2 regions of the Paenibacillus sp. NPDC093718 genome follow, and region 1 is predicted to be linked to the other one. Evidence: a T-box and tRNA genes for the amino acid it is inferred to sense, from the RefSeq annotation. Region 1 holds a T-box; the other holds one or more tRNA genes.
The links. The T-box of region 1 lies ahead of ACQKPA_RS18190 (valine--tRNA ligase). A T-box ahead of a tRNA ligase gene usually reads a tRNA of that ligase, here a tRNA-Val.
Positions count from the first base shown of each region.

Region 1 (4,189 bases):
CGATACGAAACCAGGATTGTTCAGCTTCTTCTCCACACGCTCGACTTCGCTGTTCAAATGCTGAATTTCCTTCTCCAGACGCGTGATCTCCTGAGCGATATCGATCAACCCGGCAAGCGGCAGATACATTTCAACACCTGTTACCACGGCGGTCATCGCCTTATCCGGCGCCTCAAGCGCAAGGGAGGATTGATACTCCGACGTGTTGCAGAAGCGGCGAATATAATCCGCATTGCGATCGATAATGCTGGCAATTTGCTCGCTTACCGGCTTCAACTGGAGTTCCACTTTTTTGCTCATCGGTACGTTTACTTCCGCCCGGATGTTACGTACAGCACGGATGACATCCATCAGCAGGTTCATTTCGGTAACGGCTTCCGCATTCTCAAATGCCTCGTCATAGGTCGGCCATGAAGCCAACATCACCGTCTCGCCTTCATGCGGCAAATGCTGCCAGATCTCTTCGGAGATGAACGGCATGAACGGGTGGATCAAGCGCATCGTGCGGTCCAGCACATAGGCAAGCACCGACTGCGTCTTTTTCTTGGCCGCTTGATCCTCGCCATACAGGGACAGCTTAGCAAATTCAATATACCAGTCACACAGATCATCCCAGATGAAATTGTAGAGCAGTCGACCGGTTTCGCCAAATTCGTAGGCATCAATTAGACGCGTAATATCGCGGGAAGTTTCGTTCAGACGATGCAAAATCCAACGGTCGGCCGTTCCCAGCTCTCCCGAAATGTCGATATCCGCCGCCGTGAAGCCCTCCAGGTTCATGAGCGCAAAACGTGACGCATTCCAGATCTTGTTCGCGAAGTTACGCGCTTGCTCCACACGTTCCCAGCGGAATCGAAGATCCTGACCCGGCGTACTGCCGGTCGATATCATATAACGCATGGCATCTGCGCCATACTGTTCAATAACCTCGAGCGGATCGATGCCGTTGCCGAGCGACTTGGACATCTTGCGGCCTTCGCTATCCCGAACCAGACCATGGATAAGCGTATCTTTGAACGGCATTTGATCCGTAAATTCAAGCCCTTGGAAAATCATCCGCGAAACCCAGAACGGAATAATATCATAACCCGTTACGAGAACGCTTGTCGGATAATAACGTTTGAAATCCTCGCTGTCCAGATTCGGCCAGCCCATGGTTGAGAACGGCCACAATGCGGAGCTGAACCAGGTATCCAGCACATCCTCATCCTGTCTCAGATCGTCCTTGCCAAGCTTCGCGCGCGCTTCCTCTTCATTCATGGCAACAACCACTTCGCCCGTGGATTCGGAATACCACGCCGGAATCCGGTGGCCCCACCACAATTGACGAGAGATGCACCAATCGCGCACATTCTCCATCCAATGCAGGTAGGTTCGCTCGAACCGGTCAGGCACGAAGTTTACGCCCTTGCCGGATTTCTGCGCAGTAACGGCTGCTTCCGCAAGCGGCTGCATCTTAACGAACCACTGCGTGGACAGGTAAGGCTCGACCACCGCACCGGATCTTTCGCTATGACCAACCTGATGGACATGGTCTTCGATGCGAAGCAATACGCCCGATTCCTTCATGTCGCTGACGATCTGCTTGCGGCATTCTGCGCGGTCAAGGCCCTGGTACTTGCCGGCAAATTCATTCATCGTTCCGGATTCGTCCATCACGGTGATTTGCGGCAGATCATGTCTCAGACCCATTTCGAAGTCATTCGGATCATGGGCCGGCGTAATTTTAACCGCTCCGCTGCCGAAATCCTTCTCCACGTACTCATCGGCAATAACCGGGATCTCGCGGCCGACAATAGGCAGGACCAATGTCTTGCCGATCATGTCTTTATAGCGCTCATCTTCCGGATGAACGGCTACCGCCGTATCGCCGAGCATGGTCTCCGGACGGGTGGTTGCTACGGTAATGGAGCCGCTGCCGTCTTTCAGCGGGTATTGCAAGTGGTACAAATGGCCGTTGACCTCTTTGTACTCCACTTCGATATCGGACAAAGCCGTGCGAGCAGCCGGGTCCCAGTTGATGATGCGTTTGCCGCGATATATGAGCCCCTTATCATAGAGCTTGACGAATACTTCCCGAACCGCTTCCGACAACCCCTCGTCGAGCGTGAAACGCTCTCTGGAGTAATCGAGGGACAGGCCGATCTTGGACCATTGGTCACGGATCGTATTCGCATACAGATCCTTCCATTCCCACACTTTCTCCAGAAATTTATCACGTCCCAGATCGTAGCGGGTAACGCCTTCTTCGCGAAGCTTCTGCTCAACCTTGGTTTGCGTGGCGATGCCCGCATGGTCAGAGCCCGGCAGCCACAGCGCATCATAGCCCTGCATCCGCTTTACGCGAATCAGGATGTCCTGCAGCGTAAAGTCAAGGGCATGGCCGATATGAAGCATTCCCGTAACGTTTGGTGGAGGAATAACAATCGTATACGGCTCCGCGTCCGGTCGTTTGCCAGCTTCAAAGAAGCCGCCTTCCTTCCAGTACGGATACCATTTTTGTTCGGCTGCCTTCGGATCATACGTCGTCGGCATGTCTAACTGTGATTGGTTTTGTTTTTGATCCATATTTTCGTACCTCCGATACTGTTAATCAGTTTTGCCAACCCGAAACGTTTTAGCCTCCGGGCGTGGCCATGGATATCCATGTTTGCGTGAAACAAAAAAAGCCCTTCGTCCTCAAAGGACGAAAGACTGTTCTCTCGCGGTACCACCTTTGTTTCGTGCTTATAATAATTCATGAATCGTGTCCTCCCATGAAGAACATGAAAGGCCTGCGATCAAGCACGACACTTTACGCAGATAACGGCTGCGGCCGGCGAACTCTAACCAGGGTAGCGATCGATCCCTACTCTATCTCAAGTCCGCAACTCCGGGGCGACTTCGGCAAGCTGGTTCCTGCGGAATCTCACAGCGCTTGGTAGCAATTCCGCTCTCTGAAGGCCATACCTTCCTACTCTTCCCGTTCAACGTTGTTCTAGCTTATTGAAATACCTGTACATATTCTATTCAAATATACCGTGGTTGTTGCATATAGTCAATATTTCGAGTGTTTCCGAACGGTTTAGACATCATACCTGTCGATCCAAATAAATCTTATACGTTATAAAAAGAAGCCTCAGCTCGTCCATTCCCTCTTCTCCTAACCGATTCCCTGCCAAACAAAAAACAGGCCAAGGATATCCTACCTTGACCTGCTTGTTCTTATGCGATTGACCTCCGCCGATTACTGCGGAATGTATAATACCTGGCCTTCTTCCACATTCTGCTCGGACATGCGGTTATATAACAAAAGCTCTCGCGGCGTCAGTTGATAACGCTCGGCAATCACGTCGAGTGTCTCTTCACGCTGCACAATGCACATCCGGACCTTGCGGAAAGGCGTTTCCTCACGGCGGTTACCCAGGAACAGACTCTTCCACTCCACGTCCTCGGCCGTTGCGGAGTCAACCAATTCCTCCGTCTCTTCTTCCTCGTCCCGAGCGGCTTGATCCTGATCCTGAACCGTTCTGCTCGATTGAAGCAACGAAGAGAAGCCTACGCCCGATGCGCTGTTTGTGCTGCTGTTCTTCGTGTTGAAGGCCACCTTTAACTCCGGCTTGGTCGGAACCTCTTCGGCTTTAATGGAAACCTCTTCCGTTATATCATCCATATCCTCCGAAGGTACTGCTTCCTCAGCGAAAACAGGCTGGGCTTCCTCCGTTTCCACTGATTCCAGAACCGGAACGGCTTCAACTTCTTCACCCTTACGCTCAATGACACCAGGGAAACCGGCTGCCGGATCTTCTTGCTCCGGCTCGGGCTGGACCGAAGCCCGTTCGAATTGCCATACACTTGGAATCGACGACTCAGCTGCCTGAGCTTCCGTCTCATTATGTAAGGCATATTCGACCGTATCCCGGGCTTCAGGCGCACTGGAGATGCTAATGGTGCTGTCTGAGTCCTGTGAATCCCGTGTTTGGTTCTCATACTGCGCCCAGGATGCCAGATACTGCTGTGTGCGTGCATCCGACCCGGGCTCTTGGGCTCTGGTCTGAGCCTCGTTGAAGTAAGAAGGCGAAGTCGAGTTAGCGTCTGCATGAGTTCCGCCGCCATGAAGCTGTTCGTACGGGTTGGCTGCGAACTGCTGCTCCCCGTTCGAATACGAATCAGTCGCTTCAGGAGCATGTACCACTGTGAATTCCTCATT
Region 1 covers NZ_JBNNUS010000005.1:540,732-544,920, reverse strand. The annotation lists gene ACQKPA_RS18190 (valine--tRNA ligase) at 1-2,568, opposite strand, end outside; T-box leader at 2,680-2,979, opposite strand; gene ACQKPA_RS18185 (LysM peptidoglycan-binding domain-containing protein) at 3,227-4,189, opposite strand, start outside.

Region 2 (4,189 bases), on a different contig from region 1:
TTAACATACACAAAAACATATCTGCTAACAAGCATCGGTACCTATCTTTTAAGGATTGGTGGAAGGGAAGGGCACCCGAGATTGGGATACCTCTTCTTTCATTTTTAGATTGTAAACGGTTGAACGAGAACGTAAGTTCGTATATAATAGCGGTGTAGCAAATTAACTTCCTATTTCATCCTTCACTTCATAGATCCATGATGGATTCCCCCACTTATGTATTTAATTACCTGTTGTTATGCCTTCCGGGCCTTATATAATCAACTTAGATGATGTCAGGATGTTAATATAGTAGAAACTGAGTTTATTCTGGCTTAGTCATTTTCGCAAGGTCGTGGATTCTTGATAACTAATGCTTGATTTTCGTTTGGTATATGGATTGAACGTTGCAGTGATTAAATTCGTTTTGGCGTATAAAGTTCTAAGTTGTTCTTTTTTAGAATTTTTGGGCCAAGTCGGAGACATAAACGACGTTAATGTTTTTGCATTTTCCATCACAGTTTCCAGACATATAAGAAGTGGCAGGCGCCATCGGAATTGACCTCAAGAACATGCATCATTAGACGACTCGATAGAAACTGAGGGTCTGTCGGTATACCGTTTATTTATGGACGTTATAACCATCAGTGTAATCAGGATAAATCGGGAAGTGGCGTAGTACACATTTTAACCATTTCTTATGGTGCTAGGGAGGAAATCTTTGAATGGAAGTTATTTGGTTTATGGTGTTTTCAACATTTGAAACACTGGCGATTTATTCACTAATCATGACATTGCTTAGATTCAAGACGACAGAGTACATATGGCAGGCGTTGATTGTCATGATCCTTGCCAACTTACAAAGTTTCATCATGCGCAACGAACTTCAATTGGATTTTCTAGCCCCTCTTATTACCGTGCTAATCTTCGTTTTCTTATTCTCAGCCATTATTAAGATCCCAGTCATCTGGTCGGCTATCTGCACCATACTTGGTTATATGTTTTATGCATTAATTCAGGTCTTTTACATGCTAACTTTGTATGGCTCAATAGAAGCCACGCACAACCATGAAGTAGATGGCTATGTACTTCAGCTATTATCATCAGTAACGGGTTTACTTATTTCTTGGATTATGTATAAGTATGCAATAGGTTTTACATATGATCTCGAAAAGTTGCGTATTAGATTTGAACACATCTTACTAATCTCCCTCATCGTAGTTGTTTTGATATTATTGGCGATATTATTTTATCTTAATCGGTTATGGCTTCTTCTTCTCTTTTTTGGTATAACTTTTGGTATTTTCTTATTCTATGCGATCCAAACAAAGGAGTGACAATTAATGATTGAAAGAGCCGCCCTTTGGATATCGGAAGGCATTAAACGACAAGTACCTGAACACCCTTCATCTGTTGGTGTTTTAAAGCATGCTATTGCCATTCTATTAAATATATTATTTATTGTTACGTTTACTTTATTAATATCAATTTATACTGGACACATGAAGCAGGCTACTATAGGTTTGATAGGTTTTGCACTGCTAAGACAGTTCTCAGGAGGAATCCACGTTAAGACTGGCGCTGGTTGTATTGCTATTACTACAACTTTGTTTACTGCAGCTTCTTTTGTTGATTTAGGAGAACTGCCTACACAAATTATCAACATCCTAAGTTTGTTGCTAGTAGTTTTATTTGCCCCCAGTAAAATTGCCAAGCAATCAAGAATACCAAGAAAACATTATCCTAAACTTCGTCTAATCAGCTGTATTATTGTTGGGGTAAACTTTTTCATTCAGTCACCAACCTTATCCTTAGTATTTTTTATCCAGGCACTAAGTCTAATTCATTTGAAGGGAGGTGAGACTAGTGTCGGTAATCAACAAATCTAAGCAAAGCTTATTTTCATTTATTGCATCTGCTCTTACGTTGGTAGCTGTATTCTTTGTTAATTCTGCAAGTCCTGTATTTGTGTATAGTGGTGATACACCTGAAGAGCTTTTGAAATAACCTTTCTAAAATATGAATACGTTTTATTCTGTTAATTGGTTTCCGGTCCCTACTAGGTGCCGGATTTTTCTTTTTTTATCTTAAGGTCAACATCAACATAGTATTTTAAGGCTTATTAAACTGTAGTTATGATTACCAGGAATACTGCTTTCTCCTTTTATCAAGTGAAGTCAGGGTAAAATTGACATTGTTAGAAGAACGAATGTTCGCATATAATACAAACAAACGTTCTAGTCTGAGGTGATTGCATTATGTTTGAGAAGTACCTGGAGCAAATTATAGAAATCATTTATGAAGACCGGAAAGGGAACATCACCCAACGAAAAATACAGATTCACAGTATTCGGGATCAGCGCATTCGGGCAACGTGTCTGGAGACGGGAAAACCTCGAGTGTTTAATGAACATAATATTCTGTCCTGGAGACCCGAGAAAGGAAGGAGGACGTATGCATCCTAATCTGGAACGAAAATGGCTCCGAATTTTGATCAACAATGGCGTTTCGCATCCATGTCCCGATTTTGTCCCCCCAATTCGTCCCCTATCGGTGAAATTCAGCTAGCTAATCTAAAGAAGGGAAAAAGAAAAAAACCTTGACGCCAATGGCATCAAGGACTCTCGGTTATGATCTGTAGTGGGCTCGAACCACTGACCCCTACCCTGTCAAGATAGTGCTCTCCCAGCTGAGCTAACAGATCATGAAATATTTAAAAAGGTAATTCATATATTACCAGCAGATAATGCGACTGTCAATGGTTTTCTCGTTATAAAAAATCACATTCCGGTTCAGACTAAATACAGCATGATTTTGCCAGTGGAGGAGCGTGAATGGCATGGCAGGTGGGAAAACCCATCATTTCAAACGAGCCGGACTTGTGCTCTCGTTGCTGGGGGTAACTGTACTAGGCAGCGGTTGCAGTATCCCGGAGAGAACGTCGGTGCAGCTGGAGCCGCTCCATGGATCAGCAGCGCCTGTAATGCTCGATGTTTACGGCCGCTCTGTAGATCAGGACGTGTATTCCAAGCAGGGAAGCGGGGCACTGGAGCCGGTACCGCCGATGGATTCGGTGGACACATTACGTGATCTCCAACCATAAAGGGATCCAGCAATAAATCCGTAACAGATCGGTCTTAGAAAATGTCTGTATCCTTTGCCTCTAACAATGAGCAGAGCAAACCGTCGGCTGGCAGGCTGGCGGTTTGCTGTCAAACGGCCGATGTTATTCCTCATCCCATTTGCGGGAATAACCTTTTTTAATCGCCCAAAAGATAGGGTAGATGATAATGGCTGAGATGATAACAGCCCAAAATATCGTGGTTCCCATGCCCATAAAGGCCATGCTCCTTTCAAAAAAACGTTAGCTTATACTATACAGGAAAACGATTATTTTGTATAATATCTCGATCTGCGATATCACTAGGAATTGATTCTACATAAAGAGGTGTTGAAATGGCAGCAGAAATCATAAATGTATCAACCGAAGAGCAATTGCAGCAGGCGCTGGATATCCGGAAGGATGTCTTCGTCCTTGAACAGAAGGTGCCGATTGACCTGGAGATTGATGATTACGATCGTCTGGAATCCGATGCTTTTCATGTCCTGATCAAATCGGAGGGACAGTACGCGGCAACCGGACGTATCATCTATTACAATAAAGATTCCGCCAAAATGCAGCGAATTGCGGTTCGTAAGCCCTTCCGTTCCAAAGGGATTGGCCGCGTGCTGATGATGGCATTGGAAGCGCAGGCGCGTGAATTGAAACTGCAGTATTCCGTGCTGGATGCGCAGGTGCAAGCGGAGGCATTTTATCGCAAGCTGGGGTATGAAACGATTTCGGACGAGCCGTTTGATGATGCTGGCATTCCCCACGTTCGTATGAAAAAGGAACTGTAGGCTTCTTACCATATTAAGGTGCTAATGATCCTTTACTGTTTAAAAAGAAAAGACCTCGAGTATAGACTCGAGGTCTTTTTAGTCATGAAATTAAAAGTTTGGCAAATTGTCCAGGTTGTTGCTGGGATCGCCATCCGCATTGGAGCGAAGATGTTCGTCACCGTCACGTCCACGGAATACGTTCAGGTTTTTGATTTCTTTATTCTTGGCCATTTGTTGTGCTGTCTTGTAGTCAACGACACTGCCGTTATCCAGCTTAAGTTCGATGATGTCGCCATCTCCGTTTTTACGGACGCCTACGACTTCTTGT
Region 2 covers NZ_JBNNUS010000006.1:178,991-183,179, forward strand. The annotation lists gene ACQKPA_RS19150 (hypothetical protein) at 705-1,316, shown strand; gene ACQKPA_RS19155 (accessory gene regulator ArgB-like protein) at 1,323-1,868, shown strand; gene ACQKPA_RS19160 (cyclic lactone autoinducer peptide) at 1,846-1,986, shown strand; gene ACQKPA_RS19165 (hypothetical protein) at 2,238-2,444, shown strand; tRNA gene ACQKPA_RS19170 (tRNA-Val) at 2,611-2,683, opposite strand; gene ACQKPA_RS19175 (hypothetical protein) at 2,819-3,082, shown strand; gene ACQKPA_RS19180 (GNAT family N-acetyltransferase) at 3,436-3,879, shown strand; gene ACQKPA_RS19185 (DUF3892 domain-containing protein) at 3,970-4,189, opposite strand, start outside.
Region 2: it encodes a tRNA-Val, which carries the amino acid that the T-box ahead of ACQKPA_RS18190 (valine--tRNA ligase) is inferred to sense. The anticodon was not compared.